One region of the Streptacidiphilus alkalitolerans genome, then DNA from elsewhere that is predicted to be linked to it. Evidence: riboswitches for the same ligand, from Rfam matches in the RefSeq annotation. Region 1 holds a riboswitch; the other holds the start of a gene.
What was found. Region 1 has a riboswitch for glycine ahead of gcvT (glycine cleavage system aminomethyltransferase GcvT). Riboswitches for the same ligand answer to the same signal wherever they lie in the genome.

Region 1 (5,824 bases):
GTCGTGAGTCCCGGTCGGGACGCGGACCGACCGACGAGGTCGCAGTTCACAGTTGGTGCCAAGTGCTTTGGAACGAGATTGCGGTGACGATAAGTCAGGCGTTCACTGACAAAGCGTTCGAATGCCTATTTTTAGTCGCATAAGTGGATAAAACTCAAGTCGGCCGGACGAACCGGACATACTCACCCCCGTCCCGCAGCTGCACCACTCCGGTCCGGGGTAACGGTCGAAAGTCGTACTGTGCGTGCAAGTTGTGAGGCAGCCTCGACCCACCACTCGCGGCGCCACTCTTCAACACCGAATAGGGCCTCCGCCAGACCCCCTACTCAAAGGTTGCCTAACCGTGATCTGCATCGATACATGCCCGGGACCTGCGAATACCTCTCTTCACACGCCTGTTACACGGACCCCGCCACTCAGATCTACGCGTGCAGATAACGTTCCCGCAGGTCAGGCGCATATCTGACACCACTGAAGTGGGTGTCACCCCGATACGGACGGCCTGAATCGGGCGCTTCGAGACCATTTCGATATGTCACAGAGCGCTACCGGCTGAATGATCGTCAGGGCCGTCGGGCCCGGGGCGGACGCCGGGTCAGACCCGGGGGTAGCCGTACCCGCCGCCGGCCACCGGGCGCTCGAAGAAGGGCAGGGCGCGCACCTGGAGCCAGAGCGCCACCGGGTCGAAGGGGTCGGACATCGCGACCGTCGACACCGCCACGCCCTCGGGGACCCCGGACAGGGCGTGCTGCATCATCTGCCGGACCGACTCGACGGCCGGCGGGCTGGAGTCGTACAAATCCAGACCGATCACCAGATACGGGGTGCCCCAGGCGGGTTCGACCCAGGCCCGGCGCAGCGAGCGGACCGCGGGCGTGCCGTGCGCGGCCTGGTTCAGCAGCGCGTAGAACTGGTCCGCGGCGACCTGCGGCTCGCTGATCCGCAGCGGGCCGGCCGGCAGCCGGTCCAGGCCGCCGGCGATCCGGCGCAGATCCGCCCAGGGCAGCCCGACACCGCCGCCGGGCTGGTGCGGGTTGAGCCAGAGGCCCCAGCGCTCGCGGTAGAGCGCGGCGGCGATCTCACGCCCCGAACTGACCTGGTGGGCGCGGCTCCAGCCGCTGGCGGCCAGCTGCTCGGGGGAGGTGACGCAGGGCGCGTAGCCGGCGCCGCCGACCTCCATGTTCCCGTACTGGGCGTCGGGGCGGCCCGGCTCGCCGTGCCAGAGCAGCATCCACACCTGCCCCTCGGCGACCGCGTGGAGCAGGGACTCATAGGTGTCGAAGCGCCCCGGCACGACCTCGCGCAGTACCTGTTCGATGGCGGCCCCGCCGCCCGCGGCACCGCCTGACTCGACCACTGCCACTCTCTCCCCTACCCCCGGCCCTGCTCCGGCCGCTGCTCGAACGGTCAGCCTAGTACCCGGGCAGGTACTCGGACGGGGCGCGCTCGAAGAACGGCGCCACGGACACCAGCATCCAGTCCCCGACCGGATCCTGGGCCGAGTCCAGCAGCACCACGTCCAGGCCCCAGGGCAGCGGCACGGCGCCGAGCGCCCGGCCCAGCGCCTGGACCACGGCGTCCTGGTCCTCCGGCTGCCAGCGGTCCAGCTCGACCCCGACGAACAGCTTCTCGGCGTCGCCCTCGACCTGGGCCAGCGCCCGACGCGCCGTCAGCACCACGTCGGTGCGGGCGAGTTCACCGATCGCGGCGGTGAGGAACTCGACCGGCTCCTCGTACGGCTCGGGCAGCCGCAGGCCGACCCGGGCGCCGGCCGCGGCGACGCGCGCCGCCTCGTGCTCGGCGGCCTCGTTCGCACTGCTGCCGCCATGGCCGCCGCCGCAGAGCTCAGCGACTCCGGCCGCCGGGATCGGGATGCCGACCGCGCCCTCCGGATTCACCACGATGCCGACCCCGAGCGGCATCCCCTGCGCCAGCTCGCGCACCGGGGCCACCGTGAACGGCATGGTCCCGGCGATCCGGCGGAACTGGTCCTCGGAGCTGAACACCGGCACGAAGGGCTGGCCCGCCAGCTCGGTGGTCGGCAGCGCCAGCGTCCCGGCGTCGTGGCCGGCCCCGCCGGGCAGCGGCACCCAGACCTGGCTGCGGCGCAGCACCTCCACCACCCGGGGGGTCGCGCCCGGGTCGCCGACCGCGGCGACCAGGACCCGCTCCAGCTCGTTCGCGGGCCAGCCCTGCGCCTGTGCCGGGATCGTCGGGTACTGCATCTGCCGCTCCCACCGTTCGCTGTGCCGTTCTGCGCCGTTGTTCCGACAGCTGGAAACAGTATCCGGCCGGAGCCGCGGCACGCCCGGGTACGCGGAGACCGCGCCGCCGACTCCACCGCAGGCATGCCATGATGGGCGGCGCCCCACCACAACTGAACACCGGCCGTTACAGCCCGCGCGGGAGAGCCAGGCCGTCCCCTCCGATCGCAACGATTCCGATCGCAACGATCTCGGTTGGGGGACGCAGTCGGCGCCGAAGGAGCAAGCCCTCCCCGGAATCTCTCAGGCACAGCTACCGCACGGGCGAGGCACATCTGGAAAGTGGTCGGCGCGCTCCCCGGAGCGCGTGCCCGGCCCACCAACGGTGCAAGCCGCTCCCCCACCGCCGTCCGCGCCCCGTGCGCCGCGCGCGGGTCCGCGGGGACGTGGTGAAGCTCTCAGGTCGCAGCGACAGAGCGGGAGCCCTGCTGCAGCATGTCCTTGAGAGCTTAGGAGCTGTTCTGATGAGCCTGCGTTCGACCGCCATCGACTCTGTCCATCGCGCCCTCGGCGCGACCATGACCGACTTCGCCGGCTGGGACATGCCGCTGCGCTACGGCAGCGAGCGCGAGGAGCACAACGCCGTCCGCACCAGGGCCGGCCTGTTCGACCTCTCCCACATGGGCGAGATCACCGTCACCGGCCCCGGCGCCGGCGAGCTGCTGGACCACGCGCTGGTCGGCTTCGTCTCGGCGCTGGCCGTGAACAAGGCCCGCTACACCATGATCTGCGCACCGGACGGCGGCATCCTCGACGACCTGATCGTCTACCGCACCGGCGAGACCGAGTTCCTGGTGGTCGCCAACGCCTCCAACGCGCAGCTGGTCCTGGACGAGCTGACCGCCCGCGCGGAGGGCTTCGACGCCGCGGTCAGGGACGACCGGGACGCCTACGCGCTGATCGCGATCCAGGGCCCGGAGGCCACCGCGATCCTGGCCCCGCTCACCGACGCCGACCTGCCCGGGCTGAAGTACTACACCTCGCTGCCGGCCACGGTGGCCGGCCGCCCGGCGCTGCTCGCCCGTACCGGCTACACCGGCGAGGACGGCTTCGAGCTGTTCGTCGCCCCGGGCGACGCGGCGGAGCTGTGGGCCGCGCTGTCCGCCGCCGGCTCGTCCGCCGGGCTGATCCCCTGCGGGCTCTCCTGCCGGGACACCCTGCGGCTGGAAGCCGGGATGCCGCTGTACGGGCATGAGCTGACCACCTCGCTCACCCCCTTCGACGCCGGCCTCGGCCGGGTCGTCCGCTTCGACAAGACGACCAACGGCGGCGACTTCGTCGGCCGCGCGGCGCTGGAGAAGGCCGCCGCCGAGGCGGTGACCAGTCCGCCGCGGGTGCTGGTCGGGCTGGTCTCCGCCGGACGCCGGGTGCCCCGGGCCGAGATGCGGGTGGTCTCGGCCACCGACGGCTCGGTCATCGGTGCGATCACCTCCGGCGCCCCGTCGCCGACCCTCGGCAAGCCGATCGCCATGGCCTATGTGGACGCCGACCACGCCGTCCCCGGCACCACCGTCGCCGTGGACGTCCGCGGCACGCACGAGCCGGTCGAGGTCGTCGCCCTGCCGTTCTACAAGCGCGCCCGCTGAGCTGCCCGCTTCCGGGCTGCTCGCGCTGAGCTGCCCGCTTCCGCAATTCGGTCCGTTTCGCCCCGACCGCCTCTCATCCTGGAGAATCACCCCATGAGCAACCCCCAGCACCTCACATACAGCAAGGAACACGAGTGGCTGACCGCCGTCGAGGACGGCGTGGCGACCGTGGGCATCACCGCCTACGCCGCCGACGCCCTCGGTGACGTGGTCTACGTCCAGCTCCCCGAGGTCGGCCAGACCGTGACCGCGGGCGAGACCTGCGGCGAGCTGGAGTCGACCAAGTCCGTCAGCGACCTCTACTCCCCCGCCACCGGTGAGGTGGTCGAGGCCAACCAGGCCGTGGTGGACGACCCCGCGCTGGTGAACTCCGCGCCCTTCGCCGAGGGCTGGCTGTTCAAGGTCCGCCTGGCCGGGACCCCGGAGGGCCTGCTGACCGCCGACGAGTACGCCGCCCACACCGGCGCCTGACCCCGCCGCCACCGGTCCACCCGACCCCCCTTGCTTGAGACCCCTGCTTGAGGCGCTCCGCGCCGCACCCCTGAGGGAACACACACCATGACGGTTCTGAACCAGTCCCTGCACGCGCTCGACCCCGAGGTCGCCGCGGCCGTGGACGCCGAGCTGCACCGCCAGCAGTCCACCCTGGAGATGATCGCCTCCGAGAACTTCGCCCCGGTCGCGGTGCTGGAGGCGCAGGGCTCGGTGCTCACCAACAAGTACGCCGAGGGCTACCCCGGCCGCCGCTACTACGGCGGCTGCGAGCACGTCGACGTGATCGAGCAGCTGGCGATCGACCGGGTCAAGGCGCTGTTCGGGGCCGAGGCCGCGAACGTCCAGCCGCACTCGGGCGCGTCCGCCAATGCCGCCGCGATGTTCGCGCTGATCAAGCCGGGCGACACCATCCTGGGCCTGGACCTGGCCCACGGCGGCCACCTGACCCACGGCATGAAGATCAACTTCTCCGGCAAGCTCTACAACGTGGCCGCGTACCACGTGGACGCCGAGACCAACCTGGTCGACATGGACGAGGTCGAGCGCCTCGCCAAGGAGCACCAGCCGCAGCTGATCATCGCCGGCTGGTCCGCCTACCCGCGGCAGCTCGACTTCGCCGCCTTCCGGCGGATCGCCGACTCGGTCGGCGCGCTGCTGATGGTGGACATGGCGCACTTCGCCGGCCTGGTCGCGGCCGGTCTGCACCCCAACCCGGTGCCCTACGCCGACGTCGTCACTACCACCACCCACAAGACCCTCGGCGGGCCGCGCGGCGGGGTGATCCTGTCCAAGGCCGAGTGGGCCAAGAAGATCAACTCCGCGGTCTTCCCCGGCCAGCAGGGCGGCCCGCTGGAGCACGTCATCGCCGGCAAGGCGGTGGCCTTCAAGGTCGCCGCGACCGACGAGTTCAAGGACCGCCAGCAGCGGACCCTCGAAGGCGCCAAGATCCTGGCCGAGCGGCTCACCCGGTCGGACCTCACCGAGGCCGGCGTGTCCGTCCTCTCCGGCGGCACCGACGTGCACCTGGTGCTGGTCGACCTGCGCAGCTCCGAGCTGGACGGCCAGCAGGCCGAGGACCGGCTGCACTCGGTCGGCATCACCGTCAACCGCAACGCCGTGCCCTTCGACCCGCGTCCGCCGATGGTCACCTCGGGGCTGCGCATCGGCACCCCGGCGCTGGCCACCCGCGGCTTCGGCGCCGAGGACTTCACCGAGGTCGCCGACATCATCGCGGAGGCGCTGAAGCCCTCGTTCGACGACGCCACCCGGACCGCGCTGACCGAGCGCGTCACCGCGCTCGCCGCCAAGCACCCGCTGTACCCGGAGCTGTAGTACCCGGCCTGCAGCACTCGGAGCCGCAGCCCTCAAAAGGGGCAGACCAGCATATTCCGAATAGTTTGCACGGGGCATCGCGCACACTGGACCAGTGGGCGCGGTGCCCCGCCGCACGTCCCCACTGCTCACCGCACCCTCCACCAG
Region 2 (5,824 bases), on a different contig from region 1:
GTCGCCCTGTGCGAGGCGGCCGGGATCGACTCCTACGGGGTCGGCGTGGACGAGCCGCACGACGCCACCTGGTACTACGGCGGGGTGCGGGAGCTGCCGGCGGCGGGGGAGGCGGCGCTGCAGGTGCTGTTCACCCCGGACCCGCACCTGCTCGGACCCAGGGTGAACACGCTGGCCAGGCTGGGCGCCACCGGCTGATTGTCGGTGCCGTGCGCGATGATCGGGGCATGCGGGACCTGCCGTCGATCCTCCACCTCGACATGGACGCCTTCTTCGCCTCGGTGGAGCAGGCGTCCAAGCCGAGCCTGCGCGGAAAGGCCGTGGTCGTGGGCGGTCTGGGCGGGCGCGGGGTGGTCGCCACGGCCTCCTACGAGGCGCGGGTCTTCGGGGTGCACTCGGCGATGCCGATGGCGCAGGCGCGGCGCCGCTGCCCCAACGCCGCCTTCCTGGTCCCCAGGTTCGAGCTCTACCGGCAGGTCAGCGACTTTGTGATGGGCCTGCTCCGGGAACTGTCCCCGCTGGTGGAGCCGCTCAGCCTGGACGAGGCCTTCGTGGACCTGGAGGCCGGCCCCTACGGCGAACTGCTGCGCGAGGGCGGCCCGGTGGCCGGGGCGGCGCTGGTCCGGGCACTGGCCGAGGACCTGCGGTCGGACATCCTGACCGAGGTCGGGTTGACCGCCTCGGTCGGCCTGTCCGGGACCAAGTTCCTCGCCAAGATCGCCTCCGAGCAGGCCAAGCCGGACGGCCTGGTGCTGATCGAACCGGGCCGGGAGCGCGAGATACTCGACCCGCTGCCGGTCCGGGCACTGCCCGGGGTCGGCCCGGCCACGGCGGAGACGCTGCGCCGGTTCGGGATCACCCGGGTCTCCCAGGTGGCCGCCACCTCCGAGGACGAGCTGGTGCGGCTGCTGGGCCGGGCGCACGGGGCCGGGGTGCACGCCCTGGCGCTGGGCGTGGACGAGCGGGCGGTGGTGGCCGAGCGGGACGCCAAGTCGGTCTCGGTGGAGGACACCTTCGAGGTCGACCTGGCCGACCGGGAGCGGATCAGAGGCGAGCTGGACCGGCTCTCCGAGCGCTGCGTACGGCGGCTGCGGGCGGCGGGGAGGTCGGGGAGGACCGTGGTGATCAAGGTGCGCCGGTTCGACTTCTCCACGCTGACCCGCTCGGAGACGCTGCCGGCCCCGACCGACGACCCGCTGGTGATCGCCGCGATGGCCCGGCGGCTGCTGGAACAGGTCGAACTGACGGGTGGTGTACGGCTGTTGGGGGTGGGTGTGTCCGGGCTTGCCGACTTCACCCAGGAGGACCTGTTCGCCCAGGCCCAGGCCCTGCGCGAGGCCGAGGAGGAGGCTTTCGCCGAGCTCGCCGCCGAGGCGGAGGGGGAAGCGGAGGCCGCGCTTGCGGAGGACGCCGGTGTCGCCGTGGACGGCCAGGCCGAGGAGGCGGCGTACGGGGGGCCGGACGGGCCGCGGGCGTTCCACCCCGGCAGCAGTGGCACGCCCGGGCGGCGGTGGTGGCCGGGCCAGGACGTCCGGCACGCCGAGCACGGGGCCGGCTGGGTGCAAGGCAGCGGGGTGGGCCGGGTGACCGTGCGCTTCGAACTGCCCTGGGCCGAGCCGGGCCGGGTCCGCACTTTTTCCGTGGACGACCCGGCGTTGGAACCGGCCGACCCGCCGACGATCGCCCGCGCCCGGGGCGGGGCCTGACGCCGTAACTGGCTGGGCGCGCAGTTCCCCGCGCTCCTGAACGTCTGCAACTGAGCCGGTTGCAGTCCGCCAGGGGCGCGGGGAACTGCGCGCCCAGCACACGGCCGGACAGACCCTAGGCGCCGATGGCGTGGCCCGGGAGGTCGGGGCGGGACGGCGGGGTGGACGGCGCGGCCGAGGGGGCCGACTGGGACGGCTGGCCGCTGCCGGGGACCGGGGTCGGGCCGGTGGGCCGGGTGCTGTCCTGGACCTGGATGTGCTCCCGGTGCAGCTCGTCCCTGATGACCTCCTCCTCGGTGAAGCGCTCGGTCACCAGGCGGATCCGCTCCACCGGCACGACCGCCTTGCGGACCACCACCCGCTGCTCGTGCAGGGTGACCTCTTCCATGCTCTCGGCGATGGCCTGGTCCGTCAGCTGGGCGCGCTCCTCCGCGCCGACCGGGACCCGCTCGACCCGGATCCGCTCGCGGATCACCGGCACCCGGCGCTCGACCTGCTCGGCCGTCACGTACTTGCGCAGCCGGGCCCGGCCGAGGACGCGCCACTCGGTGGAGATGTCCAGGCGCTCCTCGCGGCAGACGAACTCGATCGGCTCGGGGACCCCGGTCCGGCCGGGGTCGCCGATCGGCTGCTCCTGGCTCGGCGTCGGCGCGGGCGCGGTGGCGGCGGTGCCGGGAAGCGGCCCGGTGAGCGGGTCGTTGAGGGGGTCGGTCAGCGGGTCGGGACGCGGGGTGGCCTTGGCCAGCGACGGCGCGGTCGTTGCCGCGGCGGCTGCCGCGGCCGGGGCGCCCTGGGCAACGGTCGGCGCGCTCGGCGCGGAGGTCTGGGTCGCGGGCGCCATGAAGGCCGCGGTCCGGCTGGTGTCGGCGGTCTTGGCGGCGGGCGCCGCCGGGGCCGGGGGAGCGATCGGGGTGCTGCCGGTGCCCGTGGCCACCGCTGCGGAGGTCACCGCCGCCGTTCCCGCCACCGTCGCCGCCGCGGGCGCCGCCACGGTCGGCTGGGCGGCGGTGGTCTCGGCCGGGGAGCTGCTCCGGTCGGCCGCCCTGGCGGCAGCCGCCGCCGTCCCCGAGCCGCTGTCGGCGCCGTGCGGGACGTCGAGGCCGTAGTAGCGGTAGAGCTGGAGCTCCTGCTCGGGCGAGAGGTGCTGGCCCACGCCGAAGTCGGGGGAGTCCTTCACCTGGGACTTCTCAAAGGGCACCCGCAGTTCGTCGCTGATGAACTCACTGCTGGTCAGCGGGACGAAGGCGTCGCGGCCGAACAGCCCGGTACGGACGGCCGCCCACTCGGGGCGGCCGGTGGCGTCGTCGAGGTACACCTCGTCCACCGTGCCGATCTTGTCGCCGTTGCGGTCCACGGCCTTGTGGCCGATCAGGTCCCTGGGGTCGATATCGGTCTGCACGGCTCGATCCACTCCTCACGACGCATAGATGGTCAACTCATACGAAAAGGCACAAAGATCGATTTGTCGAGCGCCGGGGGCCGTGCGGGGTGTGTCGCTGGGCCGTTCGAGTGGGGGATCGGGACGCGCTGATAGTCTTGGCGGTGACCGGTCGAGCGTGCGCGGGAGAGTCCGTGCGCTGCTGCGGCGCCGAAGGAGCAACTCCTCCCCGGAATCTCTCAGGCATCCGTACCGCGCGCGCGAGGTCACTCTGGAAAGCAGGCTCCGTGCAGGCGGATCCTCACCGACGGTGAAAACCGGCTCCGGCCGGTGAAGCTCTCAGGTTCCATGACAGAGGGGGAGGTCGTCCCGGCACGCCCACTGTGCCACCCGGGTCCGACCAGGAGGCTCCCCCGCCATGACTTCCCCCTTCGACTCCGAGCTCTTCGAGCGACGGCATATCGGCCCCGACGCCGACTCCCAGGCGAAGATGCTGGCCCAGGTCGGCTACAGCAGCCTGGACGAACTGACCGCCGCCGCCGTCCCGGCCGCGATCCGCAGCCTGGAGGCCCTGGACCTGCCCGACGCCCGTTCGGAGGCGGAGGTGCTGGCCGAGCTGCGCGAGCTGGCCGGACGCAACCAGGTGCTGCGCCCGATGATCGGGCTCGGCTACCACGGGACCTTCACCCCGCCGGTGATCCTCCGCAATGTGCTGGAGAACTCCTCCTGGTACACCGCCTACACGCCGTACCAGCCGGAGATCTCGCAGGGCCGGCTCGAGGCGCTGATCAACTTCCAGACCGTGGTCTCCGACCTGACCGGGCTGCCCACCTCCGGCGCCTCGCTGCTGGACGAGGGCACCGCCGCGGCCGAGGCCGTCGCGCTGGCCCGCCGGGTCGGCAAGGTCAAGGGCGGGGTGTTCGTGATCGACGCCGACGCCCTGCCGCAGACCGTCGCGGTGATCGAGACCCGCGCGGTGCCGGCCGGCGTCGAGACCGTGGTCGCCGACCTCAGCCGGGGCATCCCGGCCGAGCTGGCCGAGCGCGGGGTCTTCGGCGTGCTGCTGCAGTACCCGGGTGCGTCCGGCGCGGTCCGCGACCTCGGGCCGGTGATCGAGCAGGCGCACGGCCTGGGCGCGATCGTCGCCGTCGCCGCCGACCTGCTGGCGCTGACCCTGCTCGCGTCCCCCGGCTCGCTCGGTGCGGACATCGCGATCGGCACCACCCAGCGCTTCGGCGTCCCGATGGGCTTCGGCGGACCGCACGCCGGCTACATGTCCGTCCGCGCCGAGTACGCCCGCAGCCTGCCGGGCCGGCTGGTCGGCGTCTCGGTGGACGCCGACGGCAACCGGGCCTACCGGCTGGCGCTGCAGACCCGTGAGCAGCACATCCGCCGGGAGAAGGCCACCAGCAACATCTGCACCGCGCAGGTGCTGCTCGCGGTGATGGCGTCCATGTACGCGGTCTACCACGGCCCGGACGGGCTGCGGGCGATCGCCGTCCGCACCCACCGCTACGCCTCGGTACTGGCCGAGGGGCTGCGCGCGGGCGGCGTGGAGGTCGTCCACGGCTCCTTCTTCGACACGGTGACCGCACGGGTGCCCGGACGCGCCGCCGAGGTGGTCGACGCGGCCCGGCTGACCGGCGTCAACCTGCGTCTGGTCGACGCCGACCTGGTCGGGATCTCCTGCGACGAGACCACCACCGGGGCCGACCTGGCCTCGGTCTGGACCGCCTTCGGCGTCCCGCACGGCGACCTGGAGGCGCTGGACGCGGCGGCGGGCGAGGCGCTGCCCGAGCCGCTGCGCCGCGCCGACGACTACCTGGCCCACCCGGTGTTCCACGCACACCGCTCCGAGACCGCGATGCTGCGCTACCTGCGCAAGCTCGCCGACAAGGACTACGCGCTGGACCGGGGCATGATCCCGCTCGGCTCCTGCACCATGAAGCTCAACGCGACCACCGAGATGGAGGCGATCACCTGGCCGGAGTTCGCCGGGATGCACCCCTTCGCGCCGGAGCAGCAGGCGGCCGGGTACCTGACCCTGATCCACGAGCTGGAGGACCGGCTCGCCGAGCTCACCGGCTACGACAAGGTCAGCCTCCAGCCCAACGCCGGTTCGCAGGGCGAGCTGGCCGGGCTGCTCGCGGTCCGCGCCTACCACCACGCCAACGGGGACGCCGAGCGCGACGTCTGCCTGATCCCCTCCTCCGCGCACGGCACCAATGCCGCGAGCGCGGTGATGGCCGGGATGCGGGTCGTGGTGGTGAAGACCCTGGTCGACGGCGACGTGGACATCGAGGACCTGCACGCCAAGATCGAGCAGCACCGGGACCGGCTGTCGGTGCTGATGGTCACCTACCCGTCCACCCACGGTGTGTTCGAGGAGAACATCGCCGACATCTGCGCCACCGTGCACGCGGCCGGCGGCCAGGTCTACGTGGACGGCGCCAACCTCAACGCCATGGTCGGCCTGGCCAAGCCGGGCGAGTTCGGCGGCGACGTGTCGCACCTGAACCTGCACAAGACCTTCTGCATCCCGCACGGCGGCGGCGGCCCCGGCGTCGGCCCGGTCGCGGTGCGGGCGCACCTCGCGCCGTACCTGCCGAACCACCCGCTGCAGCCCTCGGCCGGACCTGCCACCGGCGTCGGTCCGATCTCGGCCGCGCCCTGGGGCTCGGCCGCGATCCTGCCGATCTCCTGGTCGTACGTCCGGCTGATGGGCGGCGAGGGGCTGAAG

Region 2: it holds a riboswitch for glycine, as region 1 does, so the genes downstream of both, gcvP (aminomethyl-transferring glycine dehydrogenase) here and gcvT (glycine cleavage system aminomethyltransferase GcvT) in region 1, are expected to answer to the same signal.

The regions. Positions count from the first base shown of each region.
Region 1 covers NZ_JBHEZX010000010.1:257,884-263,707, reverse strand. The annotation lists gene ACEZDG_RS23505 (enhanced serine sensitivity protein SseB C-terminal domain-containing protein) at 596-1,357, opposite strand; gene ACEZDG_RS23500 (enhanced serine sensitivity protein SseB) at 1,413-2,225, opposite strand; glycine riboswitch at 2,394-2,533, shown strand; gene gcvT (glycine cleavage system aminomethyltransferase GcvT) at 2,729-3,850, shown strand; gene gcvH (glycine cleavage system protein GcvH) at 3,944-4,321, shown strand; gene glyA (serine hydroxymethyltransferase) at 4,409-5,677, shown strand.
Region 2 covers NZ_JBHEZX010000007.1:9,386-15,209, forward strand. The annotation lists gene ACEZDG_RS17315 (SanA/YdcF family protein) at 1-198, shown strand, start outside; gene ACEZDG_RS17320 (DNA polymerase IV) at 228-1,706, shown strand; gene ACEZDG_RS17325 (PRC and DUF2382 domain-containing protein) at 1,822-3,105, opposite strand; glycine riboswitch at 3,258-3,349, shown strand; glycine riboswitch at 3,350-3,449, shown strand; gene gcvP (aminomethyl-transferring glycine dehydrogenase) at 3,503-5,824, shown strand, end outside.